3 regions of the Mesorhizobium sp. P2_F5 genome follow, and region 2 is predicted to be linked to each of the others. Evidence: riboswitches for the same ligand, from Rfam matches in the RefSeq annotation. Region 2 holds a riboswitch; each other region holds the start of a gene.
What was found. Region 2 has a riboswitch for thiamine pyrophosphate ahead of thiB (thiamine ABC transporter substrate binding subunit). Riboswitches for the same ligand answer to the same signal wherever they lie in the genome.

Region 1 (10,596 bases), on a different contig from region 2:
GGCGTCGAGATCCGCATGCAGGATGGTGGGTTCCATCCCGGCCGTTCCTTTGGGCGTTGCAGCATTAGCCGCGTCTGTTGCTAGGGGTAGTTTTGCGAACAAATAGAGAACAAACAGGGTCCGCTGTCAAGCGCGGCGCTTACCTCCAGTGAGTTTGCTGGAGACCGGCAGTAGATTTGATCTGCCTTGCCGCCGGGCGCAGGGAACATTGTCTCTCGCCGCGGCGTTGATTGTCTCGATGGGACACTGTTTCGTGGAGGCCGGTATGGGCCAGTTCGAGATGATCGACCTCGTCAGCGTCATTGACGCCTGCACGAGCGATCGCGTTGCCGGGCACTGCGTGTCGATGGCCAAGGCGGTAGAAGAGTTGCGGGTGCTGACCGGCGATTTCGTGTCGCCGGACGAGGCGGTGGCCAATGCGCTGTCTGCGGTGGCGCTGAGGCGCGGCTGCGCGGTGCTGTTCGACGAACAGCCGGGCGCTGATATCCTGCTGATGCCATAGGCCCAATGCCGCAAGCGGTTGAGAAGGCCGTCCTTCCCGGGCGACCAATCGACCATCACCGATGCTCCGAACGCCTGCTTTTCTGGCGCTCAATACATCCGCCTCGAAGGCGGCTCTGCCGGCAGCTCGATCACCAAGTTGGTTGCTGGGTCATGTCGAATCCGTACTCGACACCAGTTCGACAAATTACGCGACGACGGTCATGGTTGCGACCTAAGTATCACAGCAATTAGGCCTAAGGTCTGATCAGTATAGGGCGTCAGTCGCGCAAAGGGCCGGTTCGCTCGGCGATTTTCACATTTGTGTTTATATTTCAATTATTTACAAGATTTTTCCCGGCCCTTTGCAGCCCGATTATCGCGTATCGCAACCACATTTATCTAAAGTTTACTCCATCGAATTAGCAAATTCTCATATGGCGCTGCTATAGCGAGTCGGCGGAGGTGGCTATCCCCCGAGGAGGTATCATGACATCCCGAAAAACTCTTTTGGCGGCGCTTGCCGCGTTTGCGCTCCTGGCCTCTCCGGCCTTGGCCGGTGCTGGTGGTAACGGTAACGGTGGTGGCCACGGCCATGGCGGCGGCAACGGTGGCGGCAACGGCAATGGCGGCGGCAACGGCAATAGCGGCAAATCCGGCAATAGCGCTTCGCATGGCAAGTCGGCATCGGCTCACGCCGGAAAGAAGGCCTCGACTGATGACGAGGCCACCGTCGATGACGTCGAGGTCGCCGCGACGCCCAAGGATAAGAACATCCACGCCAAGCTTGGCCGGCTGAACTCGCTGCAACGCAACATCAACGCCTATTTGAACTCCAAGAGCAAGAAGTTCGCCGGCGTTCAGGCTTATGTGACGGCGTCGGCAGTTGCCAAGAACGCCCAAGCCGCGCTTGCCGACGCAAAGGCGGCGCTGACGGCGGCCGAGGACGCGGTGCCCGCCCAGCAGGCGCTGTTCGACGCGGCGAATGCCATTACGCCTGCAACGCCCGAGGTGGCGGCGGCCCAGGCCGCAGCGATCGCGGATCTGGAGGCCGCGGTCACGGATGCTCAAGCGGCGGTTGACGCGGCGCAGACGGCTGCCGACGCCGCCACTCTCGGCATCCCATCGCTTGATGACGCACTCGCCGATATGGCCAACAAGCCGGTCGACCCCGAAGTCACCGACTGGGCCAACGGTGTGCTTGCCGACAAGATCGACCAAATGGCCGCCAAGCTGGCCCCTGCGCCAACGCCATAAAGCCGATCGCGGCTGAAACGGCCAATCGAACGTCCAAGCCGCCGGGTCTCGCCCCGGCGGCTTTTTTGACGGTACGACGGAACTGCCAATATCAAGGGAAAAGCGTTACTAACCCCAAGTAAGGCATGGCAAATCTCCGCTCCCGAGTGTAGCCTTCGCAATATTGGGGTAAACGGCATCGGGGAGAAAACGACATGCCTAGGGTTTCGGAACTTTTCTTTAAAACCGCCATCGTGTTCCTCATATTGGGGATCGCGGCCGGCCTGCAGATGGCGATCTCGGGCGACCACAGCGCCTTCCCGGCGCATGCGCATATCAATCTGCTGGGCTGGGTGACGAGCGCCATCTTCGGCGGTTATTACGCGCTCAATCCACAAAAGGCGGCGCGTCGCATCGCCATGATCCACTACTGGCTCTATACGGTTGGCGTGGTGATCATGCTGCCAGCACTCTATGTGATGCTGCAGGGAAATCCGGCGTTTGAGCCTGTCGTTGCCGGTGGCTCGCTGATTGTCGCCGCTGCCGTTCTGATCTTTGCTTTCGTGGTGTTCTCACCCGAAACGGCGCGCTCGGCCGCAGCCGTACCGTCAGCCTCTCGCTGACTGTCAGCGCAAGGTGATTGAAGTCTGATCCGCGTCGCCAATAGCGACGGGGGTTGGTTTGGCCTGGTGGCCGCAGCCGGTGGTTGCGGCGCCTAGTCGCCGGTTCGGGCTGCCCGCCTTCCCGTATTATTTCGTGACCATTTTACGCTGGAACCTTCCCTGGTACCGCGCGTTGCCGCGACTGTATTCGTGCTGCCTTATAAATAGGCAGCAATGGGTGCAGCCAAGCGGGCAGAGGGCAAAACCAAGCATGGGTTGGGGGAGGAGCACGACGCCATGTCGAAAAGAGAAATCGGAACGTCGGCCTCATTGGGCCGACGCATCGCCGATCTGAAAGCCAGGATGCGAAACGCCCGGATTACTGAACACGAGATGCAGACCTTCCAGAAGGTCGCGGCCATCATGGGGGACGCCGAAGGGTCCCTACGCATCGATGCCGACGACCTGATCGCGGCTTCCTTCGTCACCGAGGCGCTGGGCGATCCCGCATCGAACTGAAGGCCCGATCGTGCGCCCGTCGGCACTCAAGCGCCGGCGGTTGCCGGGGCCAGCCGTCTGCGATGCCGGAGCGAGCACCTGCACGGTCCGCGTCGGGCGATCGTATGCGCGTCTTGAAGATATCAGCGGCCTCAATGGCGCTTGAAATACTGGACTTCGCGTTCGTGTTTCTCGGCCGCTTCGCGGCTGTCGAAGGTGCCGAGGTTGCGTCGCCGTCCGGTCTTTTCATCGACCTTGCGCGAATAGAGGCGGTATTTTCCTGATTTGAGTTTTCTGATCATCGGTCTCTCCCTGATCACCAGGGCGCCGCTGAAGCCAAGCCGCCAGGGCGCACTGGCGTGACGAACGAAGGGCGCCCGGCTGCAGCCGGGCCCTTCGAAAAGTATCAGTCCCGATGCTCCGGCATCGCCTTGAGCTGGTCCTTGGTCCAACTGGTGACGGCGTGGACGTCGCCATCCTCGTCGCGCATGAAGTCAAGCTGGCTGGTGGTGACCGCCACCGGCTTGGCGCCGATGCCAAGAAAGCCGCCGACGTCGATGACGACCTGACTGCCATGCAGATGATCGACAGAGCCGATCTGTGATCCATGACCGGTCTCCTCTGGGTTGGACAATTTCCTAACCAGCGAACAGACGAAGAGTTCCGGTAAAACGCTTCGAAAGTCCGGCGCAGACTGCTTCGAGCCTACATCTCGTCGAAAGGGCCGCCGCGTCTCGCCGGATCGCGGCCGATGGCGGCTTCCTCGGCATCGTCGGGCAGGGCGTCGTCACTGTCCCGGTAGGAGTTGCCGTCGTCTTCCTCGGGCAGCTCGCCTTCCTTCTCGACACCGGTGATATCCGGCAGGCTTTCTTCGTCCGCCCCGTCGGGCAGAATTCTTGCGCCGCGCAGCGCATCCCAGTCCTGCTGCCGCGGCGTCGGCGCTTCCACTTCGTCGCTTGGTTTTCTGCGGGGATCCATGATTGCCTCCTTGGGTCGGTGCTTGGGGCCGATGCTTGCATCGAGAATGTGGAACTCGCCGCCGGCAAGCAGGTTCCCGAAAACCGGTCCACTTCGCTTGGGAGCCACTTGGGGACCGCTTGGGGGAACCAATTGCCGCCAGCCTGCATTTGCCAACAGGAAGACGATTCCAGACGGAGACCGGACAATGAAGATCTTTGTTTTCTTGCCGTGCGCGCTGCTGGCGCTTGCCGGCCCCGCGGCCGCGCAAGACAGCGGCGAGGGCGCTCCTCCCGTGCCTTGCCAGGCGCAGCCCCAGGATGGCCAACAGCAGCCTCCCGCCAATGACGGCAATGGCAATTCGAGCGCCGATCTTGGTTCTTGCGGCGGCGTGCTGCAGCCGCCGCCCAGCGGTGACCAGGGCATGACGCAGCCGCCGCCGGATCAAGGCAAAACGCCGGTGATCAAGCCCGGCGAGGTGCCTGTGCAGCCGCCGAAGCAATGATCTCGTTTGAGGTCTCTACAGTGTGGGCCGGGGCCGGCCAGTTTTGGCCAGGCGAAGCGCCGTCACCGGATCGATGCCGGTCCAGGCAATGCCTGCCGCCTCGGCAAAGGCGGTGAAGGCCCGCCGCGCCTGGTCCTTGGTCAGGTGTCCAGCCCTGGCCATTTCGCAGGCCCTCAGTGCCGTGTCATAAATCTTGCCGCGTCCGGCCTGCGGCCATTCCTTGAGAGAATTCTGCATCTCGGCCAACGTCGCGATGTCGCGTTTGAAGCCGGCGCCGACCGCAATCGCCACCGGAACTTGGAGCCGCATATCGTTCATATTGAAGGTCTCCTGAGGGATCGTCTTCAATGCGAATCATGCCGATGCGGTTCCAGCTGACATGGCCGGCAAGCCGATCAATTTAGTCTCCGCTTGCGGAACAAGACCGTACCGGCGGCGTTTGCCTCCAGGAGCCCGCCAGCTCGATCTGTGCTGTTTTCGCCTCGTGCGGGAACAAGGCGGAGCTCACCAACAACGACAGGAGACGAAGATGAAAACCGTCCTTATTCCCGCCGTCGCCGGGCTTGCCATGATCGCCGGTCTCGGTGTTGCCGCTGCCGACGAAGTCATTGTCACGCAGCCGGCACAACGGCAGGTGATCGTCACCCCCGAACAGCGCACCGTCGTACGCGAATATGTGCATAAGCACCCGCTTGCCTCGATCAACCTCCTCGGTGTCGAGTTGAATGTCGGCTCCGCCTTGCCGGACACGGTCGAACTGCAAGAGGTGCCCGATGTTCAGTACAGATACGCCGTCGTCGACAATCATACCGTGTTGGTCGACCCCAGCACGCGCAGGATCGTCGAGGTCGTCGAGTAGTTCCGACGAATAGAACCATCGTCGATAATCTGGCCCTGCCGTTCTTGCGAACAAGAATGGCAGGGTCGAACCGGGAAAGGAGCATTGCCATGTTGCCGCATGTCGAAACCCCGAGCTCCGCCAATGTTGCGGCGTGTTGCGACAAGTTGCTGGCCGAGCGCAGTACGGCGCTGTTGTCGATGCAGGAAGCAATCGCGGTCCTGCGCGAGCGCACCGGCACCGATCGTTCGGACGCTGACCTTGCCGGGCTGATTACCAAGAAAGCAGCACTGCTTGGCGTAGCGGTCGTTTCCGATCGGCGCTGAGTCATTCAAGACGCCGGCTGAATTTTCGGCTAATGTTTTCGTGGAATCTGGACCAACCGATCGGACCCAACCACGGAGGCTTAAGTGACGGACGACAGACAGGACCGCATTCGCCAGCGCGCACACGAGATCTGGGAACAGGCAGGCCGCCCCGAAGGTGCGCATCAGGAGCATTGGGATCAGGCCGCGGCCGAGGTCGACGGCGCAGCCGCCAAGCCGAAGAAGGCGGCGAAGAAGGCTGTTGCGAAGCCCGCCAAGGCAGACGCCAAGCCAAAGGCCGCGAAGCCCGCCACGGCAAAGTCCGGCAAGGCCAAGTCAAAATAGCGCAAGGGCTGAATTCGCCCGGGGGGTCATCCTTGGCGCCCGCCGTTCAGGCGCGCCCGAGCCTCTCAACCTGACGAATTGCGGCTGCAATGGGCAGCGCAATTTGTTTTGTTTGGCGACAAGGCGAAACAGCGTCTCATGCCTCCCAGGCATAACTCGACAGCGCAAAGCGGATGCCAGCTTCTGTCATGGCCAGTTCGCATTCGGTGATCTGGCGCAGGTGCCGCAGATAGCGCGCCACCGTTTGCGGCAGCCAGCCGGCGCAGGCCTCGACATAGGCGCGGCTATGAACGAGCGTGCCGGTCGACAGCCTTTCATCCTTCTCGGCAATCACCTTCAGATACTGGCGGATGAAACGAATGTCGTCGGCGATGTCCTGGCTGGCCATTCGCCATGCTCCGGCAACGCGTTCGCGCTGGTCGAGCGACAAGAGCGATAACAGTGGGGGTGACAGCAGCGGGCGGGAGAGGTCGGCGAAGGCGGCATGGTTCGCTGTGCTCACGGAAAACCCCTTGTTGAAAGCAACTATCGTACGTTATGTACGAAATCCAGTCAAGCGCATCGCGTACAATTTGAACGAATTCAGCTCCCGAATGATGCGACTTTTCCTCAAGGCAAGAAACTTGGCCCAACACACTTCGCGATGACAGCCGAAAAAATACGCTTCCCCAATCGCTCGAACAGTGCTTTAACCCGCTCATCCACAGGGGTGCTCCGTATGGTCGGGGCTGAGATGAGGGCGGCAAGCCTTCGGACCCTAAAGCTGATCTGGATAATACCAGCGGAGCGAGGCGGGCGATGTTTTCCGGCGCACAGATTTCCCTTTATCCCATGACCGACGATTTCGTCGGCGTCATCCTTGGCGCGCTCGGCGCGCTCGATCCCTGGCGCGACCGGTTGCGGATCGAGACCGACGACATCTCGACGCTTCTGGTCGGGCCGCCCGAGGTGCTGTTCCCGGCCATGCGCGACCTGTTTGTGGCGGCGGCCAAAAGCGGCAAGCACTGCGTGCTTTCGGCTGCGGTTTCGCGTGGCTGTCCGGGCGAGCCCGACGATCCGATCTGCCGCTCCGACGAGACCGGCGGCCCCACCATTCCCTTGGACGAGCGCAAGCTCGCTGCGATCCGCGCCGTGCAGGCGACGCCATCGACAGACCAGCCGGTGGCGGCGCAATTCTCGCTCTATGTCATGGGCACCGGCGACCACATGGACGAGATCTATGGCTGCATCGATTTCCTGAAGCAGTCCGGTGTCTTCGAGCGCTCGAAAAACTTCTGCACCAAATTACGCGGCGATGCCGGCGCGGTGTTTGCCACGCTTAACGAAGCCTTCTGCCGCTTCGGCCCGGGCGCCGGCCACGTCACCCTCGACGTCACCATTTCGGCGAACAGCCCGAGCGCCGTCTGAGCCGCGGCTCAAGCGTCGTTCGTCGAGGATATTGCCGTGGCTGTTTTGCCCAACCCATCGCGTGGCGGAGATGCCTCTGCCTCTGACTTCTCAGCACAGAGAGGAGAGGAGCCATTGGCGATTGGCGACGACGGCGATGCCGGTGAATCTCCCCCTTTGAGGGGGAGATGGCCGGCAGGCCAGAGGGGGTCCCAGCGCGTGGAGCGCCGACGTCCTTTTCGCGTCGGCAGGGCGTGGGCGCTCTACGGTCGGCGACCCCCTCTGTCGCCTTCGGCGACATCTCCCCCTCGAGGGGGGAGATCAGCCGCCGCTATCGCCAAGACAGCACCCGCCGCCATCGCCTTCGCCCTGATCCTTGCAGCCTGGGAGGTCTACGCCCGCTATGGCGGCGTCGCCCCCACCATGCTGCCGGCGCCGTCCCGCGTGCTGCTGCAGGCCTGGGAGAATCGCGCCGCCCTTGCCGAAAACACGCTTCCCACCATCCGCGCCACATCAGCCGGCTTTGCCTGCTCGTTGGTCGCTGCCTTCGTGCTTTCGGCGCTGGTCGATTTTCTGGCCCCGCTGCGCCGCGCGCTCTTTCCGCTGCTGATCGTCAGCCAGACCTTGCCGCTGGTGGCGATCGCGCCGCTCATCGTGCTGTGGTTCGGCTTCGGGTTGATGCCAAAAATCCTGCTTGTGGCGCTCGTCACCTTCTTCCCGATGATGGTGGCGCTGGTCGAGGGTTTTGCCGCCACGAGCACGGAGATTTCGCAGATGCTCGCCGCCATGGGGGCGGGGCGCTGGCGCATTTTCTGGCTGGCGCGGCTGCCCTCGGCGCTGCCCTATTTCTTCGCCGGGCTGCGCATCTCCATCACTTACGCCGTCGTCGGCGCGATCTTCGCCGAATATGCCGGAGCGGCGAAAGGGCTGGGCATCTACATGCTCAACGCCAAGAACAATTTTCGCCCCGATTTGGTGCTCGCCGCGGTCGCCGTCAGCGCCGCGCTCACGCTCATCTTGTTCGGCATTGCCGTGCTCGTCCAGCGTCTCGCCATGCCTTGGGAAAATGCGGGGAGCGATAGCGACGACCGAAAGCGTTCGGGAGAGAGCCGCCAATGAAACGGCTCGAGCTCCGGGACATCAGCAAAAGCTTCGGCGCGCTCGAGGTGCTCGCCGGCATTTCGCTTCACGTCGCGGCCGGCGAGTTCGTCTCCATCCTCGGCCCCTCCGGCGCCGGCAAGTCGACGCTGTTCCAGCTGCTCACCGGCGCGCTGAAAGGCGGGGGAGACATGCGCTTCGACGGCGCGCCCTTGGATGGCAGCCCTTTCGCCTTCATGCCACAGCGCGACGCATTGATGCCGTGGCGGCGCGTCATCGACAATGTAACGCTGGGGCTGGAAGTCCAGGGCGTGTCGCGACGGGCCGCCCGGGAGCGAGTCGCGCCGCTGTTCGCCGAGTTCGGCCTTGCCGGTTTCGAGCGAGCCTGGCCGGCGGAACTCTCCGGCGGCATGCGCCAGCGCGCCGCGCTTCTGCGCACCGTGGTGCAGCAGCGCGACATGCTGCTGCTCGACGAGCCCTTTGGCGCGCTGGATGCGCTGACACGCGCGGCCATGCAGCGCTGGCTGGAAGGCATGTGGCGGCGTCATCGCTGGACGGCGTTGCTGATCACCCATGATGTGCGCGAAGCCGTCTATCTCTCCGACCGCATCTATCTGATGTCGGCGCGGCCGGGCCGCATCATCGGCGAGATCGCCGTGCCGCTGCCGCGACCGCGTACCACAGGCAGCGATGCCGCGCGCCAAGCCGCCGCACTCGAAGCCGAAATCCTCGACACGCTGCTCAATCCCGGTGCCGACCGAGCGTCGTTCCCGCAGACCGCTCAAAGGAGATCATCATGACTGAATTCACCCGCCGGCAAGCCTTGCTGCTGACGCTGGCTGCCGGACTGCCGCTTGCCTCGCGCGCTCATGCGGCTGTGCAAAAAATCACCGTCGCGCTCGACTGGACGGTCAACACCAACCACATCGGCCTGTTCGTTGCCCGCGAAAAAGGTTTTTACGACGAGGCCGGCCTCGACGTCGAAATCCTGCCCTATGGCGATACCGGAGCCGGCACGCTGGTTGCCAACCGCATCGCCAATTTCGGCATTGCCGGCGTCGGCCTGTTCACCCAGCGCGCCGCCGGCGCCGATCTCAAGGCGGTCTACGCCGTGGTGCAGCAGGAGACCGGCCGGCTGGTCTTCAACGCGGATCGCAGCGAGATCAAGAGCCCCAAAAATCTCGACGGTCTGACCTATGGCGGCTTCGGCAGCGCCTGGGAAAACACGCTGATTTCGACCATCATCCGCCACGATGGCGGCAAGGGCAGTTTCGAGACCGTGACGCTCGGCACCTCGGCCTATGAGGCGCTGGCCAACGGATCGGTCGACTTCACGCTAGAGGTCTCGACCTGGGAAGGCGTCGATGCCGAACTGAAGGGTATCAGGCAGCGCAACTTCCGCTATGCCGATTATGGTGTGCCCGACGAGCACACCACTGTCATCGCCTCCAGCGATACCTATCTCCAGGCAAACCCGAAAGCGGCATCGGCCTTCGTCGAGGCGACGCGGCGCGGCTATCAGTTCGCCGTCGATCATCCGCGGGAGGCTGGCGACCTGTTGATCGCTTCCAACAAGGATGCGCTGACCGACCCGGCGCTGATCCACGCCTCGCTGAAGATGCTGGTCGATGGGCACTTCCTCAGAAGCGAGGCCGGCGCCATCGGCACTATCGACAAGGGCAAGATCGAGGCGATGGGCGGCTACCTCTTCAGTGCCGGCATCCTGCTTGACGCTGATGGCAAGGCGCTGAAGGAACGGCCAGATTTCGCGGGCTATTTCAGCAATGCGTATCTGGGGTAGGGAGCAATCTCCCTGCCGCCAAAGGTGAGATGCCTGAGAGCTCAGCCTCACTTCGCCCCGAGGCTGAGCGCTTTCTTGCGATCGGCCTCGGCGCGGATGGGGTTGCCTTTTGCCTCCCAGGAGCGAGCTCGGGCGCCATAGACATCGGCATAGGCCGGATTGATGCCTGCCGCCTGATCATAGTCGATGATGGCCTGGTCGTGGTCGCCCTTGTGCGCCCAGGCGAGACCCAGTGCATAGTAGGCATCGGCCAGCTTGGGATCGAGGTTTACCGCCTTGGCGTAATCGGCGATAGCGCGGTCGTCGTCGCCCTTGTTGAACCAGGCAAGGCCCCGGCCATAATAGCCATAGGCACCTGTCGGATCGAAGCTGATTGCCTGCGTGTAGTCGGCGACGGCGCGATCGTAATCGCCGCTTTGCCCCCAGGCCGCGCCGCGGGCGTAATAGGTATCGGCCTGTTCTGGATCAATGCTGATCGCCTGGGTGTAATCAGCGATGGCGCGCTCGTAATTGCCCTTGGACGACCAGGCGGCGCCTCGGTTCTG
Region 2 (10,596 bases):
ACATGCGCATAATGTATGCGCATTCCGGTACGGAGGCAATAATCGTGCGATGCCGATTGGAGGGGCCTACCCTTCCATCTCTTCCCGCAGCATTTCCAGTTCCAGCCACTCTTCCTCGAGCGCTGCCAGCGTGGCGCGTTCCTTGTCGAGGGCGGCGATGGTCTTCTGGAACGAGGCCGGGTCGCGCTCGTAATAAGCAGGATCGGCGATGTTGTTCTCCAGCCGTGAAATCGAGGCCGTCACGGCTTCGATCTTCTTGGGCAACGATTCCAGTGCGAATTTCTGCTTGAACGACAGTTTCTTCGCCGGTCCCTTTGGCGCTGCCGGTTCGCTCTTGCCGGCTGTCGGCGTCTCACCATTCTCGGCCTTCGGCCGCGCCCTGCGGTCGTCGAGCCGGGTGCCGCCGCGCTGCGCCAGCATGTCGGAATAGCCGCCGGCATATTCGATCCAGCGGCCGCCACCGTCCGGCGCGATGATGCTGGTTACGGTGCGGTCAAGGAAGTCGCGGTCGTGGCTTACCAGGATGACGGTGCCGGCAAAGCCGGCGACCAGTTCCTGCAACAGTTCCAGCGTCTCCATGTCGAGATCGTTGGTCGGCTCATCAAGCACCAGAAGGTTCGCCGGCCGTGCCAGAACGCGCGCCAAAAGCAGCCGCGCCCGTTCGCCGCCGGACAGCTCGCGCACCGGCGTGCGCGCCTGTTCCGGCTTGAACAGGAAATCCTTCATGTAAGAGACGACATGGCGCTGCTCGCCATTGATGACGAGGTTTTCGCCGCGCCCGTCGGTGAGATATTGCGCCAGCGTCTCGGCCGGGTCGACCGACTCGCGCTTCTGGTCGAGCGTGGCGATCTCCAGATTGGTGCCGAGCCGCACCGAACCGGCGTCGGGCTTCATCTCGCCGGTCAGCATCTTCAACAGCGTCGTCTTGCCGGCGCCGTTCGGCCCGACCAGGCCGACGCGATCGCCGCGCTGGATGCGGGTCGAAAACCCTTTGACCACGGTAAGGTCGTCAAAGCTCTTTTCGATGTTCTTGGCCTCGATCACCAGCTTGCCGGATTCGGCGGCGTCGCTGGCCACCATGGTGGCCGAGCCTTCGGCGCCGCGATGGCCGCGAAAACGCTGACGCATGGTCTGCAATTCGCCAAGCCGGCGCATGTTGCGCTTGCGCCGCGCGGTCACGCCATAGCGCAGCCAGTGCTCCTCGCGCACGATCTGCCGTCCGAGCTTGTGCTGCTCGCGCTCTTCCTCTTCCAGCACCAGGTCGCGCCATTCCTCGAAATGGCCAAAACCCTTGTCCAAACGGCGGGTCTGGCCGCGGTCGAGCCAGACGGTGGCGCGCGAGACGCGTTCGAGGAAGCGACGGTCGTGCGAGATGACGATCAGCGCCGACGAGGTGCGGACAAGCTCCTCTTCCAGCCATTCGATGACAGACAGATCGAGATGGTTCGTCGGCTCATCAAGCAGCAATATGTCGGGCTCGGGCGCCATGACACGGGCGAGAGCGGCACGGCGCGCCTCGCCGCCGGAGAGGTCGTTGGGGTTCTCCGTGCCAGCGAGGCCGAGATGCTCCATCAGATATGTGGCACGGTAGGGATCGTCGCCCGGCCCGAGTCCCGCCTCGACATAGGCACGCACATTGGCAAAGCCGTCCATGTCGGGCATTTGCGGGAGATAACGCACCGTCGCCGAAGGCTGGCGGAACACTTCGCCGTCCTGCGGCTCGATCAGCCCGGCGGCGATCTTGAGCAGCGTCGACTTGCCGGAGCCGTTGCGGCCGACCAGTGCGATCTTGTCGCCGGCGGATGCCGTGAGTTCGGCGCCGTCGAGCAGTGGTGTACCGCCGAAGGTCAGTTTTATCCCGTCGAGGTTGAGAAGAGGCGGGGCCATGTCAGCTTTCAGGCAAGGGATAGGGATGAGCGAGCAGCAGCGCGCGGCCATGACCGAGCGCGATTTCGAGCCGGCCCCCGGTCTTCTGTGACTTGACCTCGTTGGAGATGGTCAGCGACGAGCCGAAGGCAACCTCGACATGGTCGAGCGGCCATTTGGCGCCGGCCACGGTGAGGCCCGAAAGATCGGAGAAGCCGAGCACCGAAAACAGCGTGCCATCGGCATAGTCGAAGCTGGCCTTGCCGGGCAAAAGGGGAACGCCCTCCTGCGCGCCGCTGGTCAACAGCACTTTTGTGCCGGCCTCGGCCAGCCTCAGGCTGAGCGCCAGGTGCAGATACGCATGGTCGGCGCGCTTGCCGCCGAAAGCGCCGGCCAGCACCAGGCTGGTGGCGCCACGCTCCAACGCCGCTGCGATCGCCAGTTCGCCATCAGTCTTGTCTTTTTCGGGCGGAAATACCTGGCGCGGCACTGCGGCGAGATCGGCGGGAAGGTCCGCCGGCACGGAATCGAAGTCGCCCACCCATAGCTCCGGCATCAGGCCAAGCAGGCGGGCATGGCCGATGCCGGCGTCGGCGGCGATGACGCGCGTGCCTTCGACCTGGCGGTCGAGCCGCGGCGTGCGGACGAGATCGCCGCCAAGCAGGATGGTGAATGTGGTCATATCCGGTGGCCCTTACCAGCCCCGCCGGCGAAACGGAAGGCCGAGCCGCGCTGCTGCTAGATCAGGATGACGTTTGGTTGAATCTTCATCCTGATCTAGCTCTTTGCTGGAGCATGATCTCCGGACAAAACGGTTCCCGTTTGTCCGAGAAAACCGGTTCCCACTTTTCGGGATCATGCTCTGGCAAAGTTCCGCTTGCGTGGCACCTTGGCCGGGCCTATGTGTCGAAACGCTCTAACGGGGTGCCGGACGCGATCTTCGCGGACCGGCTGAGAGGCAGTCTCGCCAACCCGCTGAACCTGATCCGGTTTGTACCGGCGGAGGGATTAGACGCTTCGGACAGACCGGCGCCTCAATTCCTTTCAACACGAATGAAGGAGGCGCCGATGCGCATGTTTTTGTCCCGTCTTGTCCCAGCCCTGGGTCTTGCTGTTTCGCTTTTGGCAAGCCCTGCGTCCGCGCAGGACAAACTCACCATCTATACCTACGAGAGCTTCACCGCCGACTGGGGGCCAGGCCCTGCTGTGAAGAAGGAATTCGAAGCCGAATGCGGCTGCAGCGTCGACTTCGTCTCGGTCGCCGATGGCGTCGCGCTGCTCAACCGCGTCAAGCTCGAAGGTGCCTCGACCAAGGCCGATATCGTGCTTGGCCTCGACACCAACCTGACCGCCGAAGCCAAAGCCACCGGCCTGTTTGTCCCGCATGGCGCGGTGGCTGAAAACAGTGTGCCGGGCGGTTGGAGCGATGATACTTTCGTCCCCTACGACTATGGTTATTTCGCTGTCGTCTATGACACCGAAAAGCTGAAGAACCCGCCGAAGAGCCTGAAGGAATTGGTCGAGGGCGACGCCGCCGACAAGATCGTCATCCAGGATCCGCGGACGTCGACGCCTGGCCTCGGCCTGCTCCTCTGGGTCAAGTCGGTCTATGGCGACAAGGCGCCGGAAGCCTGGGCCAAGTTGAAGCCGAAGGTGCTGACGGTGACGCCGGGCTGGAGCGAGGCCTACGGCCTGTTCACCAAAGGCGAAGCGCCCATGGTGCTGTCCTACACGACGTCGCCGGCCTACCACATGGTGGCCGAGAACACTGAGCGCTATCAGGCGGCGTCCTTCGAGGAAGGCGAGTATCTGCAGATCGAGGTCACCGGCATCACCACCACGGGTGCGAAAAACCCGCTGGCGGCAAAGTTTTTGGCCTTCATGACCGGACCGAAGTTCCAGGACGTCATTCCCGAGACCAACTGGATGTTCCCGGCGGGGAAGACCGGCAAGCCGCTCAACCCGGCCTTCGACAAATTGGTCAAGCCGGCGAAGACCTTGCTGTTCAGCCCCGAAGAAGTCGCGGCCAACCGCAAGGCATGGGTGGATGAGTGGCTGACGGTGATGAGCAAGTAGCCTGTGGTAGGCTGATCGAAGATGATCGCTCTACGGCGCCCCCCTCTGTCCTGCCGGACATCTCCCCCACGAGGGGGGAGATTGGCTGTCATCGGCGATTTCGCCAATCGCCAAGGTTGCAGGAATGAGTGGGACGCGGAGATGGCTGATCTCCCCCCTCGTGGGGGAGATGTCCGGCAGGACAGAGGGGGGCGCGAAGGAACGCGACGCCCGCTAGAGATCCCTTGGGCGGTCCGGCGTGCAACGCTCTGATCCCCGCATCACCGCCGGCATCATCGCGCTTGCGGCAATCGCGCTGCTGGTTGGCGGCGCTTTCGCCGGCCTCATCCGCGAAGGCGCGCACGACCTCTCAGGCGCCGCGTCCGCCTTCGATCTCTATCTTCTGCGCGTCGTCCGCTTCACGCTTTGGCAGGCGGCGCTCTCGACGCTGCTTTCCGTCGTGCCGGCGCTGCTCGTCGCCCGCGCTTTGTCACGGCATCCGCGCTTCTTCGGTCGTGGCTTCATCCTGCAGCTGTTCACCGTGCCGCTGGCACTGCCGGCCATTGTCGCGGCGCTGGGCATACTGGCGCTCTATGGCCGCGCCGGCTATTTCGCCGCGATCGCCGGCCAAAGCTGGCCCGATATCTATGGGCTTTCGGGCATCCTCGTCGCCCATGTCTTCTTCAATCTGCCGCTGGCCACGCGGCTGTTCCTGGAGGCGCTGGGGACGGTGCCTGCCGATCAATGGCGGCTGGCAAGCCAGCTCGGCATGGGGGCGAGAGCAGCCTTCCGGCTGATCGAATGGCCGGTGCTGCGCGCATCCCTGCCGGGCGTCGCCGGACTTGTCTTCATGCTCTGCATCACCTCCTTCACCATCGTCCTCATCCTCGGCGGCGGGCCGGCCGCGACGACGCTCGAGGTAGCCATCTACCAGGCGCTGCGTTTCGACTTCGATCCGGCAAGGGCAGTCACACTGACTGTGCTGCAGATCGCGCTGACCTTTGCCGTCGTGCTGGCGCTGACGCGGCTGGGCGCCAACGTGACCGGCGACGCCAACCTGCCAGTGGCGCCGCGCCGCTATCTCTCCGCCGGAACAACTGAAACGGCGTTCAATGCCATCCTGATCGTGCTCGCCTTGCTGTTCGTCGCTGGGCCTATGGCGGCAACCGTCGCATCCGGCCTTGGCGCCGATCTCAGCCGGCTCGCCAGTGAAAGTGCTGTGCGCCAGGCGACGCTGACCAGCGCCGGTCTCGGGCTGCTGGCGGCGCTGCTTTCGGTGGCGCTGTCGCTGTCGCTGATCATGGCGCGCCGGGCGCTGGCCCTGCGCCGCCGTGGCGGCCGCTCGCTGCTCGAACATGCCACCGACAACGGCGCCGGTTTTGTCCTCGTCGTGCCGCCCATCGTCATCGGCACCGGCTGGTTCCTCTTGCTGCGCACGGTCAGCGATGTCTTTGCCATCGCGCCGGTCATGGTCGTCACCGTCAATGCGGTAATGGCGATGCCTTTTGCCATCCGCGCGATGCGTCCGGCCTATGATGCAGCGAGCGAACGCCACGAAAAGCTGTGCGCACAGCTCGGCATTTCCGGCTGGAACCGGCTGCGGCTGGTCGACTGGCCGTCGCTTCGGCGGCCGCTGGCCACCGGCTTTGCCTTCGCCATGGCGTTGTCGCTCGGCGATCTCGGCGTCATCGCGCTGTTCGGCAGCGATTCGGTGCAGACATTGCCTTATCTCCTGCTGGCGCGCATGGGCAGCTACCGCACAGCCGACGCCGCCGGACTGGCTTTGCTGCTCGGGGCGGTCTGCCTCGCCTTGGTGGTCGTCGCGGACTGGTTGGGACGTGGAGAAAGATCGTGAATTCCGCCAACAAAGGCGCGGCCGTTCGGCTGGACAAGGTCTCGTTCAGCTATGGCGAGGCGCCGTTCCTGTTCGATGTCGAATTCGCGGCGTCCAAGATCACCGCCATCATGGGGGCAAGCGGTTCGGGAAAATCGACCCTGCTCAATCTGGTGGCCGGCTTCGAGACGCCGCAATCCGGCCGCGTTCTGATCGGCGGCGCCGATGTCGGCGCTTCCGCGCCGTCGGCGCGACCAGTCTCGATGGTGTTCCAGGAAAACAATCTGTTTGCTCATCTCTCGGTCGAGAAGAATGTCGGCCTCGGCCGCTCGCCTTCGCTCAGCCTGACCGAGGCCGACCGCGCCGCAATCGCCGAGGCACTGAGCCGTGTCGGCCTTGCCGGCAAGGAAAAGCGCCTGCCGCGCGAGCTCTCCGGCGGGGAGCGGCAGCGCGTGGCGCTTGCCCGCGTGCTGGTGCGCGACCGGCCGGTGCTGTTGCTCGACGAGCCGTTCGCGTCGCTCGGACCCGCGCTGCGCGACGACATGCTCGACCTTGTGGCCGGCGTCCATGCCGAGCGGGCGATGACGGTGCTGTTCGTTACGCATCAGCCGGAAGACGCGCGACGCATCGGCGAGGACATTGTTTTTCTGGACAATGGCGGGGTTGCCGCAACGGGACTTGCCGCCGATTTTTTCGCTGGCACTGGCCCTGAAGCGTTTCGGCGCTATATCGGCGCAAGTTCGGGCGGATCACGCGATATTGCCCGGAAGCGGACATAATTTACGACCAAACCGGCTACAGGTGATGTGGCGCTTGCTTGCCATGGTCCAGCTGATGTGGCTAGGTCCGCCCAGTACTGGTCCGGCACGAGCCGTGATTTGCCCCCTACAGCGCCGCATCTATCCGGATGCGTAAAACGCTGTAGGTTTTTTGATTTGGGCAGGATTGCCACCGAAAAATTCGATTTTTCGCTGGCGCGGACCCCTGGGTCCAGGTCCTGCGCCGAGAGCTGAAGGGACGCCGTGCTGTCGACCGGCACTGACACTTTGAGACGCAGACCGCTGGTGCGCTTCCTCGCGCTGGCCGGCCTTGCCGTGGCGCTGGCCAGTTGCCAGATGTTCACGCCGCCCGAGGTACAGGAATCCGGCTTCCAGCCTTCCGACAGACCGATCACGGTCGACAATGTCGCCGCCAACAGCAAGCTCGCCGAACTGGCAAAGGCGCAGCATCCGCGCATCCTGGCCACTTATGGCGGTGAATATTCCGATCCTAAGCTTGAGCGCATGGTGGCCAAGGTCGTCGGCAGCCTGACCGTAGTGTCGGCCAATCCGACCCAGACCTATCGCATCACCATCCTCAATTCGCCCAACGTCAACGCTTTTGCCCTGCCGGGCGGCTATCTCTACGTCACCCGCGGCCTGCTGGCTCTGGCCAATGATTCGGCCGAACTCGCGGCCGTCATCGCGCATGAGATGGGCCACGTCACCGCTAACCACGGCCTGCAGCGCCAGCAGCTCGAGGCTGAGGAAGGCCTGGCGACCAAGGTGGTTTCCGATGTGCTTGGCGACAGCCCGACCGCCAAGGCGGCATTGATCCGCGGCAAGCTCAGGCTGGCGCAGTTCTCGCGCAACCAGGAGCTGGAGGCCGACGCCATTGGCATCAAGTCGATCGGCGAAGCCGGCTACGATCCCTATGCCGCCGGCCGCTTCCTGCAATCGATGTCGGCCTATACCGATTTCCGCTCGATATCAGGCGCCACCGATGCCAGCCTCGACTTCCTGGCCACACACCCCAACACGCCGCAGCGCATCGATCTGGCGCAGCGCCATGCCCGCCAGTTCGGCGCGCCGGGCGTCGGCACGCGCGACCGCGATTCCTTCCTGGCCGGCATTGACGGCCTGCTTTACGGCGACACTCCGGAAGAAGGCTATGTGCGCGGCCAGACCTTCCTGCATCCGGGGCTCGGCGTATCGTTCACCGTGCCGGACGGTTTCATCATCGACAATACGGCGGCGGCGGTGACGGCGACTGGCCCCGGCGACATGGCGGTACGGTTCGACGGCGTGTCGATCGACAAGAACCGCGCGCTGACAGACTATATCAGAAGCGGCTGGGTGGCCGGTCTCGACGAGACCAGCGTGCGCCAGGAGACGATCAACGGCAACGAGGCGGCGACCGCGCATGCCGGCGCCGATGGCTGGCAGTTCGACATTGCGGTGATCCGCGCCGGCGGCCAGGTCTACCGGCTGTTGACGGCGGCCCCCTCAGCCAGCACAACGCTCGACCCGGTGGCGCGCTCGGTCAGCGGTTCGTTCCGCATCCTGAGCCCTGCCGAAAAGGCGGCGCTGAAGCCGCTGCACATCCGCGTGGTCACCGTTCAGGCGGGCCAGACCATGGGCTCGCTGTCGGCGCAGATGGTCGGCGTCGACCGCAAGCTCGATCTGTTCAGGGTGCTCAACGCGATGTCGCCGGGCGCCTCGGTTTCGGCCGGCGACAAGGTCAAGATCGTTACGGACAAGTAGCAGCGCAGTCCGGTTCGATAGGTCTGCCCACCCTCAGAGATGGCTGTCAGTGTTGGTATCGGTGCCGCTGTCGCCATCGGTGCCTTCGCTGGTGCTGCTATCGGTCTCCTCACCACCACCAGGGTTTGCAGAACCGCGCTCGGAACCATTACCGTTGTTGCCGGCCCATGCGGCCCTGCCGTTTTGCTTCTGCACGGGGTTGTCCGGGATTGCTGCGGCTGTCCGCTTGCCTGCCTTCGGGGTCTTCGGTCTTGGCGCAGGTATATGAACCACCTTTATTTTCGTGATGATTTTTGGGGGCTGGACCTTGCACGCCGGAACCGCCAAGGCGACCTGCTTTGGGGTGCTGAGAACACCCAGGGAATACATCTGTTGCCGCTCGATCCCGGCTCTGAAGAAGGCGAGCGCGCGGTCCGGATCAGCTGGAACACCATTGCGACCTTCCATGAAGATCGATGCGAGATCGTTCATGGCATCGATATGCCCCATCGCCGCCGATTTGAGCAGCAAGTCCAATCCCTTGGCGGCATCGCGCTGGACGCCGCGCCCATTGAACAGGGTGCGTCCCCACGCGGTCATGGCGTAGGGGTCGCCCTTGTCGGATGCCTTTGAATAGAAGCGGTTGGCCTGGTCAGGATCCGCGGCCGTCCCTATTCCGGACGAGGCGATGGAGCCGAGTGCGAATGCCGCGCGGACATATCCTTTGTCGGCGGCCTGCTGGATTGCCTGCCTGGCCTCATCAACCTTGCCCGAGGCCAGCAACGCCCGTCCGAGTTGGTAACGGAAGTGGGCAATCTCTGGATAGGCCTTCACTGAGGCCTGGCAGAGCTCAACCGCGTCGTCGCCAATCTCGTTCGCTAGTCGGCCTGGGACAACGCCTTGCAGGTCGAGAGGTTCGCCCGCCGCCCGATCGCAGGGATCGACGCTTGGCGACAGCTTCAGCGTCGCCTGCTTCGATGCGTTGTCGGCACGGATCTGAAAGCCGATCTCGACGGGCGTCGCGGAGCCGATCTGCGCCTCGTAGCGCAATTTGTCGACATCGTCGGCCATCAGGCTCGATTGAGGCGACAGGATGCGGTCCGGCAGGGACAGCGTCCCCGTTGCCGGATAGCTTGCGAGCTTCAAGCTGATCGACGGGTCCTTGGCCGGGAAATCCAGCTTGAGCGGAACCGGGCCGATGCCGACGGGAATTTCGATGTCGCGGTTCTCGATCGCCTCGGCGGCGTCGGCGATACGAATGCCGCGCTCAACCACCGCCTGCTTCTGCTCGGCCGCGAGTGAGGCCACGAGCTGCTTGCCCTCGGCGCCCGCGCCGTTCCTGATCCGCAACAGCAGAACGCCCTGGGATTCGCCACCCCACTCGTTGTGGGTGGTGTAGGCCAGCGTATCCACCTGTTCCTGCCCACCCGCCAATTCGGGGGCGTCCATGCGCAGACGCGACAGGTCCTTACCATCGATCCTTTCGCCCATGGCCAAGGGCTTGCCATCAAGCGTCAGCCGTCCGAGTGCCGGCAGGCTTTCGATGCTGACACTGACTGCGCCACCGTCGACGTCAACCGGCGCCGGCAGATCCAGAGCGACTGGCCCGATGCCGGACGGCACGATTTTCTCCAGCACCGGCGGCAGCGCCGGGCGGTTGGCGCGGGGCATCAGAAAGACATCGTCGAGAAGCGAGGAATTTTCCCATGGAACCTGCTTGCCATCGGTAGCCTTGACCACATCGCGGCGCACGGCGGACATGACGGCCCTTATCTCCTGGTTCGCCGCCAACGCACGACGGGAGAAGGCGGAGGAAAATGGGCTGAGATTGCCGCTCCCGTCATAGGCAACGGCTCCCGGCTCGGTGGCAAAGGCGATCAGCGCGTTCTCAGAACCCTTCACCTGCGCCAATCCGCTACCGCTGGCGACGATCAGCTGGTCGCGAAGCCAATAGTTCTTGCGCGGAAAAGGATTGTTGCGGCAGGCGTCGAGGATAATCACCTGGATTTTCGATTTCGATCGCAACTGCAGCAACATGTCATCGAGCTTGATTGCCTGAACTTCCACGTCGGCCGCGTCCTTAAGCGTGGCGTCGACCGGGATGAGAAAGTTCTCGCCGCCGATCTGGAAGCCGTGGCCCGAATAATAGACCACCGCGAGATCAGCACCGTCGGCCGCCGCGAGATAGGTGCGGAAACGCTCCTCGAACTGAAGCCTGGTCAAATCCTTGGCAACGAAAACGTCGAAGCCGGCCGTCCGGAACGTGCTTGCGATGTCTCCGGCATCCTTGTCCGGGTTCTTGAGCGCCGGAAGTTCCCGGTATTCGGAATTGCCGATCAC
Region 3 (10,596 bases), on a different contig from region 2:
TCTGATTTCCATCGGCTGGTTGACTCACAGCGCGCCGATCCTCGATATCGGCCTCGACTACCGTCAGACTTGACCCTCGAGGCTGACCATCTAGCCTACCCAGCTTCTCTCGACCGTGTCCGCCCTTTCAAAGGCGCCCGTGTCGCACAACGCAAGGAACAGGATGGAAATGCGCGCAGCAATTTCGGAAAAGACCCTGCCTGAAGCTCAATCCTTCGACCACCATCGGATGTGGACGCTGGAAGAAGCCCAGGCGCTCCACGACGCGCCTTTCAACGACCTGCTGTTTCAGGCGCAAACCGTTCACCGCCAGAATTTCGATCCCAACAAGGTCCAGCTCAGCCGGCTTCTCAGCATCAAGACGGGCGGCTGCCCCGAGGATTGCGGCTATTGCAGCCAGTCGGCGCACCACGAAACCGGCCTGAAGGCGTCGAAGCTGATGGAGGTCAAGCGCGTCATCACAGAGGCGACCAAGGCGCGCGACGCCGGCGCCACCCGCTATTGCATGGGCGCAGCCTGGCGAAACCCCAAGGCGCGCGACATGGATGCGGTCGTGGCCATGGTCGAAGGCGTCAAGGCGCTCGGCATGGAGACCTGCATGACCCTTGGCATGCTCGATCTTGAGCAGACCGCTCGTCTGAAACAGGCGGGTCTCGACTACTACAACCACAACATCGATACGTCGGAACGCTACTACAGCGAGATCATCAGCACGCGCAGCTTTGCCGATCGGCTCGATACGCTCGAGCAGGTTCGCCAGGCCGGCATAAAGGTCTGCAGCGGCGGCATTGTCGGCATGGGCGAAGAACCGGTAGACCGGATCGACATGCTGGTGACGCTGGCCAATCTGCCGGAGCATCCGCAAAGCGTTCCGATCAACATGCTGATCCCGATCGCCGGCACCCCGCTTGCCGAAGCCAAGCCGATCGAGCCGATCGAATTCGTACGCGTGATCGCGCTGGCGCGCATCATGATGCCGAAATCGCATGTCCGTCTTTCCGCCGGCCGCACCGCCATGACCGACGAGATGCAGGCACTGTGCTTCTTTGCCGGCGCCAATTCGATCTTCGTCGGCGACACGCTGCTGACGGCGGACAATCCTGGCGAAGACAAGGATATTCTGCTGTTCCGGCGCCTCGGCATCGAGCCTATGGAACTCGAGGCGCAATGAACGGGGCACCGCTTGCCCGCTATGACGCGACCTTGCAGGGACTGGCGCGCAAGGACCGGCTGCGGACGCTGTCGCCGCGCGCCGGTCTCGACTTCTCCTCGAACGACTATCTCGGACTTGCCGCTTCCAAACGGCTTGGCGATGCGGTTGCGGCGGCGATCGCGCGGGGCACGCCGGTCGGCGCCACCGGATCGCGGCTGTTGCGCGGCAATGCCCCGGAACACGAGGCCCTGGAGGCGGATGCTGCGGTGTTCTTCGGAGCCGAACGCGCGCTGTTCTTCGGTAGCGGTTACATCGCCAACTTCGCTCTCCTGACCGCTTTGCCGCAGAAGGGCGACCTTCTGGTTCTCGACGAACTCGCCCATGCCAGCATGCATGAGGGGGCCCGCGCTGGCCGCGCCGAGTTCAAGCTCGCCGCGCACAACGACGTCGATGCTGTCGAGGATGCGATCACCCGCTGGCGTGCCGAAGGCGGCATGGGGCGCGCCTGGATCGGAATCGAAAGCCTCTACAGCATGGATGGCGACCGTGCGCCGATGGAGAGCCTGATCGCGCTCGCCGATCGGCACGAGGCATTCATCGTCGTCGATGAGGCGCATGCCACCGGTGTCTGGGGACCGGACGGCCGCGGGCTGGCCGCCGCGTTCGAGGGCCGCAACAACATCATTGCGCTCCATACTTGCGGCAAGGCGCTCGGCGCGTCCGGCGCACTCGTCACCGGACCGCGGACGTTGTGTGACTATCTCGTCAACCGTTGCCGGCCATTCATCTACGCCACCGCGCCATCGCCGCTAATGGCGGTCGCGGCTCGAGAGGCGATTGCCATGCTGTCCGATGAGCCCCAACGCCGTGTCCAGTTGCAGGAGCGCGTTGCCTTCGCGGGCCGCCAACTGGCCGAGCGCTGCGGCGTGGCACCCAGCGGCTCGCAGATCCAGCCCTTTGTCATCGGCGATGTCGGACGCACCATGGCGGTGGCGGCGGCGCTGCAGGCACGCGGTTTCGACATTCGCGGCATTCGTCCGCCGACCGTTCCCGAGGGCACATCGCGCCTGCGCATTTCGCTGACGCTGAACGTCGGCGAAGCCGACATTTCGGCGATGGTCGAGGCACTTGCCGAGGTGCTGGGATCGGCATGACCAAACGCATCGTCGTCACCGGAACAGACACCGGCATTGGCAAGACAGTGTTTTCGGCCGGGCTCGCCGGTTTGCTCGACGGCTTCTACTGGAAGCCGGTGCAATCGGGCCTCGACGGCGAAACCGACAGCGAGGTCGTGGAACGGCTCGCAGGCCTGCCGCCGGGGCGCGTGCTGCCCGAAGTGTATCGGCTGAAGGAGCCACTGTCGCCACATCGTTCAGCCGAACTCGACGGCGTTGCGATAGACGTCGCAGAGCTCTCGCTTCCGAACTTGCCGGGTCCGATCGTCATCGAAGGTGCCGGGGGACTGATGGTGCCGCTCAACCGGCGCACCAAGTTCATCGACATATTCGCTCAGTGGCGGGTGCCGGTCATTCTATGCGCCCGTACCAAGCTCGGCACGATCAACCACACCCTGCTGTCGATCGAGGCGCTCAGGGCCCGCTCTATCCCGCTCATCGGCATTGCCTTCATCGGCGATGAAGTGGCCGATACGCAGCGAACAATTGTGGAATTCAGCAGCGTGCCACAGCTTGGCAGGCTGCCGCACATCGATCCGCTGACGAGTGAAACGCTGCGGGAAGCGATGGTTGCCGGCTTCGACCTCACAGCGGTCGCGGGAGGCGAATGATGCCGCAGTCCCAGGTTTGGCACCCCTTCACCCAGCACGCGCTTGAACCTACCATTCCTGAAATCGTCCGGACGGAAGGCGCCTATCTCCACAAGGCCGACGGCAGGCGCATCCTGGATGCCATTTCTTCCTGGTGGGTCGTCACGCACGGGCACCGCCATCCCCGAATCATGAAGGCTATCGAGACGACCGCGGCGAGCCTCGACCAGATCATCTTCGCCGGCTTCACCCATGAGCCGGCCGAACGCCTGGCCAGCGCACTTGTCGGCCTCGCTCCGCCCGGACTCGACTGGGTGTTCTATTCCGACAGCGGCTCGACCTCGGTCGAGGTCGCGCTGAAGATGGCGCTCGGCTATTTCGGCAACATCGGCGCACCGCGCTCGCGCATCGTCGTCATGGAGCACAGCTATCATGGTGACACGATCGGGACGATGAGTGTCGGCGCCCGCGGCGTGTTCAACGCTGCCTACGAGCCTTTGCTGTTCGAGGTCGACACCATCCCCTTCCCGGCCGCCGGGCACGAACAGGAAACGCTGGATCGTTTCGAGGCCGTCAGCCGCGACCGGCGCGTCGCCGCGCTGATCGTCGAACCACTCGTGCTTGGCGCCGGCGGCATGCTGATGTATCCGGCCTGGGTTCTGGCTGAATTGAAGAAGATCACTGAGGCCTCCGGCACGCTGCTGATCGCCGATGAGGTTATGACGGGCTGGGGACGCACCGGGACCATGTTCGCCTGCGAGCAGGCATCGATCTCTCCGGACATCCTGTGCACCTCGAAAGGCCTGACTGGCGGCGTAATCCCGCTGGCCGCAACGCTTGCCACGGATGCGATCTTTCAGGCTCATTATTCGGTGGACCGGAAGAAGACATTCTTCCACTCGAGTTCCTACACCGCCAATCCGATTGCCTGCGCGGCAGCACTCGCCAATGTCGAGATCTGGCGCGACGAGCCTGTGGCCGAGCGGGTCGCGGCGTTGAGTGCGATGCAGGCCGCCGGGCTTCGGCGCTTTCGTGACAATGCCAACTTCACCGACAGCAGGACGACCGGCACGATCGCGGCCCTCGATCTGCGCACCGGCTCGGCCGGTTATCTGGCCGAGATCGGGCCGAAATTACGCGCTTTTTTCCTCGAGCGCGGCCTGCTCGTGCGTCCGCTTGGCAATGTCCTCTATCTTCTGCCACCCTATTGCATCACCGGCGAGGAACTGGACGGGCTCTATGACGCCATCGAGGAGGCCGGCGACCGCTTCGGCTCGAGGCCATGAGCAGATCGTCGCGCATTCTCGGGTTTGGCCATCATGCGCCGTCGCGCAAGGTCGAGAACCCGGAAATCGAAAACCGTCTCGGCCTCGAACCCGGCTGGATCGAGCGGCGCACCGGAATTCGTTCGCGCTTCTGGGCAACCGACGAAGACACGCTGTCGGGCCTCGCCACGCAAGCGGGCGACATGGCGCTGGCGAGCGCCGCCATTGACCGGAGAGACATCGGCCTGTTGTTGCTCGCCACCTCGACACCCGATCACCTCCTGCCGCCGAGCGCACCCCTGGTAGCGCATCGGCTCGGGCTCTGCCGCGCCGGCGCGATCGACCTGACCGGCGCCTGTGCTGGCTTCATCTATGCGCTGATGTTCGCCGACGGTTTCACCCGCCTGCATGGCAAGGCAGCCCTTGTGATTGCCGCCAACATCCTCAGCCGCCGCATCAACCCGGCCGAGCGCGCAAGCGCTGTGTTGTTTGCCGATGCCGCCGGCGCGGTGGTGATCGGTCCTTGCGATGATGCCGATCGAGGCATTCTCGGCGCTTCGGTGGATTCCGACGGCTCACGCTACGGCCTGATCCAGATACCCGCGGGAGGAAGCAACAATCCGTTCCATGACGGCCTCGACCTCGAGCAGACCCGGATGACGATCACCGATGGCCGCGAAGTGTTCGCCAAGGCCGTGGAGATGATGACTGCCTGTTCTCAGGACGCGCTCACTGCCGCCCACATGCGGCCGCAAGACATCGACCGGTTCGTGCCGCACCAGGCCAATGCCCGCATGTTCGATGCGGTCGGGCGAAACCTCGGCATTGCGGATGAAGCGATCGTCAAGACGATCGTCGAATACGGCAATTCTTCTGCTGCGACGATTCCGCTCTCGCTGTCGCTCGCCCATCGCACGCAGCCGTTTCGGCCGGACGAGAAAATCCTGCTGACGGCCGCGGGCGCGGGTCTCAGCGGCGGCGCCCTCGTCGTTGGAATTTAGCGGGGCGACCCGGCCGCCCAGAGGATGGCGGGACAAGTCATCCATGATGATGGGAAACAAGACCAATGCGAAAAATAGTCGCCGGTAAGCTGCACGGCATCCACGTCACCGAAGCGAACCTCGACTACCACGGCTCGATAACACTCGACCCTGACCACTGCGAGGCAGCCGGGATCCTGCCGATGGAAGTCGTGGAGATATGGAACAAGAATTCCGGTGCGCGGATTTCGACCTATGTCATTCTGGGCGAACGCGGCTCCCGATGCTGCATTCTCAACGGGGCGGCGGCCCGCGCCTGCCAGCCAGACGACCAGATCATTGTCTGCAACTCCATCTACCTGGACGAATCACCTCGTTGAAGCCGCGGATCATCACCTTCGACCAGGACAATCACATGCTCGATCGCCTGAGCTACTCCGTCGATCTTGACGCACATGGGCGTTACAGCTTCTCGATCCTTGACGAGGCGAATGAGGCTTTGGCCATTCCTGCGCTGGTCTCCGGCGCGTGACTTCCTCTCGATATTTGCCCGTGCTTTGCGCGGGGGTTCGTTAGTCGCCGATCACCGCCGCAGGTGGAAATGCGCTTGACAAAGCAGTGTCGGCTCGGTCAATTCGAAAACATTCACCAGGGGAGTCCCGGCAAGGGGCTGAGATACTGCTGGCTATCGCGGCGCAGTGACCCGTTGAACCTGATCCAGTTCATACTGGCGTAGGGACGGTGCAAGCGCTTTGCGGGAGTTTACGCCCGAGGTCCTGTTTCGGCAGGTCGACAGAAGCGTCTTTTCATCCTTCCGGCACAGAACTGGGTCTCCAATGCATGAGCAAAGGAGCCTCACGATGAATGCCCTCACCCCAGCCGTCTCAACGGGACCGCTGCCTGCCTCACGGAAAATCCACAAGCCTGGCGTCCTCCATCCGCACATCAAGGTGCCGATGCGCGAAATCTCCGTCCATCCTACGGCGGGCGAACCGCCTGTCATCGTCTACGATCCGTCAGGTCCCTATACAGACCAGACTGTCGAAACCAGCATCGAAAAAGGCCTCGCCCGGCTTCGCCATGAATGGATCAAGGCGCGGGGCGATGTCGAAGCCTATGACGGCCGCCATGTCCGGCCGGAAGACAATGGATTCGCGGTAGGCGAGCGCCTGACGCCGGAATTTCCCATTCGCAACCGGCCGCTCAGAGCCAAGGCCGGCAAGGCGGTGACACAGCTCGCCTATGCGCGCGCCGGCATCATCACGCCCGAGATGGAGTTCGTCGCAATCCGCGAAAACCTCGGCCGCGAGGTCCTGCGCGGCAAGCTGCCGCGCGACGGCGAAAGCTTCGGCGCGGCCATTCCCGATTTCGTCACGCCGGAATTCGTGCGCGACGAGGTGGCACGCGGACGAGCGATCATTCCAGCCAACATCAATCATCCCGAGAGCGAGCCGATGATCATTGGCCGCAATTTTCTGGTCAAGATCAACGCCAACATCGGCAACTCCGCCGTCACCTCGTCGATGGCCGAAGAGGTCGAAAAGATGGTCTGGGCGATCCGCTGGGGCGCCGACACGGTGATGGACCTGTCGACTGGCCGCAACATCCACAACATCCGCGAATGGATCGTGCGCAATTCACCGGTGCCGATCGGCACGGTGCCGCTCTATCAGGCGCTCGAAAAGGTCAACGGCATTGCCGAGGACCTGACCTGGGAGGTCTACCGCGACACGCTGATCGAGCAGGCCGAACAGGGCGTGGACTATTTCACCATCCACGCCGGCGTGCGGCTGCACTACATCCCGCTGACCGTTGGCCGGGTCACGGGTATCGTTTCGCGCGGCGGCTCGATCATGGCCAAATGGTGCCTGCACCATCACCGGGAAAGCTTCCTCTACGAGCATTTCGCGGAGATCTGTGACATCTGCCGCGCCTATGACGTGTCCTTCTCGCTCGGCGACGGCCTTCGTCCCGGCTCGATCGCCGATGCCAACGACGCGGCGCAATTCGCCGAACTGGAAACGCTCGGCGAGTTGACGCAGATCGCCTGGGCGAGGGATTGCCAGGTGATGATCGAGGGGCCTGGCCACGTGCCGATGCACAAGATCAAGGAGAACATGGACAAGCAGCTCGCTGTCTGCGGCGAGGCGCCCTTCTATACGCTTGGACCGCTGACGACCGACATCGCGCCGGGCTATGACCACATCACCTCAGGCATCGGCGCCGCCATGATCGGCTGGTTCGGCACCGCCATGCTCTGCTACGTCACGCCCAAGGAGCATCTCGGCCTTCCCGATCGCAACGACGTCAAGATTGGCGTGATCACCTACAAGATCGCCGCCCATGCCGCCGACCTGGCGAAGGGCCATCCGGCAGCGAAAGTCAGGGATGATGCCCTTTCCCGCGCGCGCTTCGAGTTCCGCTGGGAGGACCAGTTCAACCTGTCGCTCGATCCCGAAACGGCGCGCTCTTTCCACGACCAGACCTTGCCCAAGGAGGCGCACAAGGTGGCACATTTCTGCTCGATGTGCGGACCGAAATTCTGCTCCATGCGCATCTCCCACGACATTCGCGCCGAAGCACAGAAGGAGGGCATGGCGGCGATGGCGGCGAAATACCGTGAGGGTGGCGATCTCTACATGCCGGCTGACGAGACCGGCGTAGCACTCATGCCAGAGGCGCCGAAACCATCATGAGGGTGTTGGTCAAAGGGGCCGGCGTCGCCGGCCTCACCGCGGCCTTCGAACTCACCGCCCGCGGCGCGACGGTCACAGTCGCCGAGATCCGGCATGGTGTTGGCGGCAATGCATCGTGGTTCGCCGGCGGCATGCTGGCGCCATGGTGCGAGCGTGAAAGCGCCGAGCAGCCGGTGCTGGATCTCGGACGTGACGCTGCCGACTGGTGGGATGCGGTGCTGCCGGGTCAGGTGACACGGGCCGGAACACTGGTCGTGGCCATGCCGCGTGATGCCGGTGAGCTTGACCGGTTCGCCAGTCGCACGTCGGGGCATCGGCGTGTCGATGAAGACGAAATTGCGATCCTGGAGCCCGGCCTCGCCGGCCGCTTCCGGCGCGGATTGCTGTTTCCCGATGAGGCTCATCTCGACCCGCGCCAGGCGATGGCGGCACTTCAAGGCAAGCTCGCCGCCATGGGTGTCGAATTCCACTTTGGCGCCGACGCCGGGCATGTTTCCGGTTTCGATCGTCAGATCGACTGCACGGGATTGGCAGCAGCCGATGACAGGCTGCGCGGCGTTCGCGGCGAGATGCTGATCCTGCGCACGCCTGATGTCTCGCTGTCGCGCCCGGTCAGGCTGCTGCATCCGCGCTTTCCGCTTTATGCGGTGCCGCGTGCCGACACGCAGTTCATGATCGGCGCGACGATGATTGAGAGCCAGTCCGGCGGGCCGGTCACGGCGCGTTCCATGATGGAGCTGCTGGGTGCCGCCTATGCCCTCCATCCGGCCTTTGGCGAGGCCGAGATCGTTGAAACCGGTGTCGGCGTTCGTCCGGCCTTTCCCGACAACCTGCCCCGCGTCGAAACGAGCGGAGACACCGTCGCGATCAATGGGCTCTATCGCCACGGTTTTCTCCTCGCCCCCGCCATGGCGCGCCAGGCTGTCGACCTGGTTTTCAATCAAGACGGACCCAAGGAACCTGCTCATGAAACTGATGGTCAACGGCGAAGCGCATGAGGTTGCCGCCACCACGCTGGCGGAGCTGCTTGCCGCGCTCGACTATGAGGGCGATTGGCTCGCCACTGCCGTCAACAGCGACCTCGTGCACAAAGCCAACCGGGCGGAATTCCAGTTGAGCGACGGCGACCGGATCGAAATCCTCTCACCCATGCAGGGAGGCTAGACCATGTTCGAGCTTTATGGAACCGAGCTTCCGTCGCGTCTGCTTCTCGGCACCGCTCAATATCGTTCGCCGACCATCCTTGCCGAGGCGGTCAAGGCGTCGGGCACGTCGGTGGTGACGGTCTCGTTGCGCCGTGAGATGGCAGGCGGCAGGGCCGGCGAAAAATTCTGGTCGTTGATCCGGTCGCTGGGTGTCAGAATCCTGCCCAACACTGCCGGCTGTCACTCCGCCAGGGAAGCGGTCACGACCGCGAAAATGGCGCGTGAGGTCTTCGGTACGAACTGGATCAAGCTCGAAGTGATCGGCAACCACGACACGCTGCAACCAGACGTGTTCGGCCTTGTCGAAGCCGCCCGCATCCTGTGCGAGGACGGTTTTGATGTATTCCCCTATACCACCGATGACCTTGTCGTCGCCGAGCGGTTGCTGGAGGTGGGCTGCAAGGTCTTGATGCCGTGGTGCGCACCGATCGGTTCGGCGCTCGGGCCGGTCAACATCACGGCGCTGCGTTCGCTGCGCGGACATTTCCCTGACGTCCCGCTGATCGTGGATGCGGGGCTCGGACGGCCGTCGCACGCGGCCACCGTCATTGAACTCGGCTTTGACGCCGTGCTCCTGAACACGGCGGTCGCCAAGGCGGCCGATCCGGTCGGCATGGCGCGTGCTTTCGGCAAGGCGGTCGACGCCGGTCGTGAGGCTTTCAGTTCGGGAATGCTCGAACCGCGCGACCTCGCCGTGCCATCGACACCGATGATCGGCAAGGCCGTTTTTTCATGAAGCTCGATCCCTTCTACCTGATCGTCGACAGCTCTGCCTGGATCGAACGGCTGGTGCCGCTCGGCGTGAAGCTGGTGCAGCTTCGCATCAAGACCATGGATGAGGCCGGCTTGCGCGCGGAAATCCAGAGGACGAAGGCCTTTTGCGCCCAACACGAATGCCAACTCATCATCAATGACTACTGGCGGCTGGCGATCGAGGAAGGTTGCGACTTCGTCCATCTCGGCCAGGAGGATCTGCAAACCGCCGACCTCGCGCGGATTCGGGCAGCCGGTCTAAGGCTTGGACTGAGCACACATGATGATGTCGAACTGGAAATCGCTGTTGCCGCCGGGCCCGACTACATCGCGCTCGGCCCGATTTATCCGACCATCCTGAAGAACATGAAGTGGGCGCCGCAAGGGGTCGAACGGATCAGCGAGTGGAAGCGCCGGGTCGCACCGATTCCCCTGGTCGCCATTGGTGGTCTCAACCCGGACCGGCTCGACGGTGTCTTTGCGGCTGGCGCGGACAGCGCGGCGGTGGTCACCGACATCACGCTGAACGACGACCCCGAAGCGCGCACGCGAGAATGGATCGAAAAGACAGGCCGATGGCGCTGAGGCGAGACCCTTATGTGCTCGTCGTCGGTGGGTCGGACTCCAGCGGCGGAGCCGGAATTGCGCGCGACATCGAGACGATCTCTTCGATTGGCGTGCGCACCTGTCTTGCCGTTGCCGCGCTGACGGTGCAGACGCACGAAGCCGTCATGGAAATCCATCCTTCGCAGCCCGATCTTGTGGCCGATCAGATGCGC

Region 1: linked by a shared signal. The riboswitch ahead of AC1DYO_RS26805 (YkoF family thiamine/hydroxymethylpyrimidine-binding protein) and the one ahead of thiB (thiamine ABC transporter substrate binding subunit) in region 2 are both predicted to bind thiamine pyrophosphate.
Region 3: linked by a shared signal. The riboswitch ahead of thiC (phosphomethylpyrimidine synthase ThiC) and the one ahead of thiB (thiamine ABC transporter substrate binding subunit) in region 2 are both predicted to bind thiamine pyrophosphate.

The regions. Positions count from the first base shown of each region.
Region 1 is NZ_JBFUEY010000024.1:52,549-63,144, reverse strand. It holds gene dinB (DNA polymerase IV) at 1-36, opposite strand, end outside; gene AC1DYO_RS26870 (hypothetical protein) at 266-502, shown strand; gene AC1DYO_RS26865 (hypothetical protein) at 970-1,737, shown strand; gene AC1DYO_RS26860 (hypothetical protein) at 1,932-2,339, shown strand; gene AC1DYO_RS26855 (hypothetical protein) at 2,616-2,837, shown strand; gene AC1DYO_RS26850 (hypothetical protein) at 2,969-3,118, opposite strand; gene AC1DYO_RS26845 (hypothetical protein) at 3,223-3,450, opposite strand; gene AC1DYO_RS26840 (hypothetical protein) at 3,522-3,794, opposite strand; gene AC1DYO_RS26835 (hypothetical protein) at 3,982-4,278, shown strand; gene AC1DYO_RS26830 (DUF982 domain-containing protein) at 4,294-4,596, opposite strand; gene AC1DYO_RS26825 (DUF1236 domain-containing protein) at 4,808-5,137, shown strand; gene AC1DYO_RS26820 (hypothetical protein) at 5,227-5,442, shown strand; gene AC1DYO_RS26815 (DUF2934 domain-containing protein) at 5,527-5,766, shown strand; gene AC1DYO_RS26810 (hypothetical protein) at 5,903-6,268, opposite strand; TPP riboswitch at 6,462-6,574, shown strand; gene AC1DYO_RS26805 (YkoF family thiamine/hydroxymethylpyrimidine-binding protein) at 6,565-7,173, shown strand; gene AC1DYO_RS26800 (ABC transporter permease) at 7,435-8,271, shown strand; gene AC1DYO_RS26795 (ABC transporter ATP-binding protein) at 8,268-9,050, shown strand; gene AC1DYO_RS26790 (ABC transporter substrate-binding protein) at 9,047-10,051, shown strand; gene AC1DYO_RS26785 (tetratricopeptide repeat protein) at 10,099-10,596, opposite strand, start outside.
Region 2 is NZ_JBFUEY010000010.1:49,182-59,777, forward strand. It holds gene AC1DYO_RS16380 (ABC-F family ATP-binding cassette domain-containing protein) at 67-1,887, opposite strand; gene AC1DYO_RS16385 (thiamine diphosphokinase) at 1,889-2,548, opposite strand; TPP riboswitch at 2,777-2,891, shown strand; gene thiB (thiamine ABC transporter substrate binding subunit) at 2,935-3,942, shown strand; gene thiP (thiamine/thiamine pyrophosphate ABC transporter permease) at 4,181-5,776, shown strand; gene thiQ (thiamine ABC transporter ATP-binding protein) at 5,773-6,534, shown strand; gene AC1DYO_RS16405 (M48 family metalloprotease) at 6,871-8,277, shown strand; gene AC1DYO_RS16410 (caspase family protein) at 8,311-10,596, opposite strand, start outside.
Region 3 is NZ_JBFUEY010000025.1:32,072-42,667, forward strand. It holds gene nadC (carboxylating nicotinate-nucleotide diphosphorylase) at 1-73, shown strand, start outside; gene bioB (biotin synthase BioB) at 230-1,171, shown strand; gene AC1DYO_RS27085 (8-amino-7-oxononanoate synthase) at 1,168-2,307, shown strand; gene bioD (dethiobiotin synthase) at 2,304-2,939, shown strand; gene AC1DYO_RS27095 (adenosylmethionine--8-amino-7-oxononanoate transaminase) at 2,939-4,204, shown strand; gene AC1DYO_RS27100 (beta-ketoacyl-ACP synthase III) at 4,201-5,184, shown strand; partial or broken gene panD (aspartate 1-decarboxylase) at 5,250-5,695, shown strand; TPP riboswitch at 5,804-5,920, shown strand; gene thiC (phosphomethylpyrimidine synthase ThiC) at 6,024-7,859, shown strand; gene thiO (glycine oxidase ThiO) at 7,856-8,857, shown strand; gene thiS (sulfur carrier protein ThiS) at 8,826-9,023, shown strand; gene AC1DYO_RS27125 (thiazole synthase) at 9,027-9,800, shown strand; gene AC1DYO_RS27130 (thiamine phosphate synthase) at 9,797-10,402, shown strand; gene AC1DYO_RS27135 (hydroxymethylpyrimidine/phosphomethylpyrimidine kinase) at 10,393-10,596, shown strand, end outside.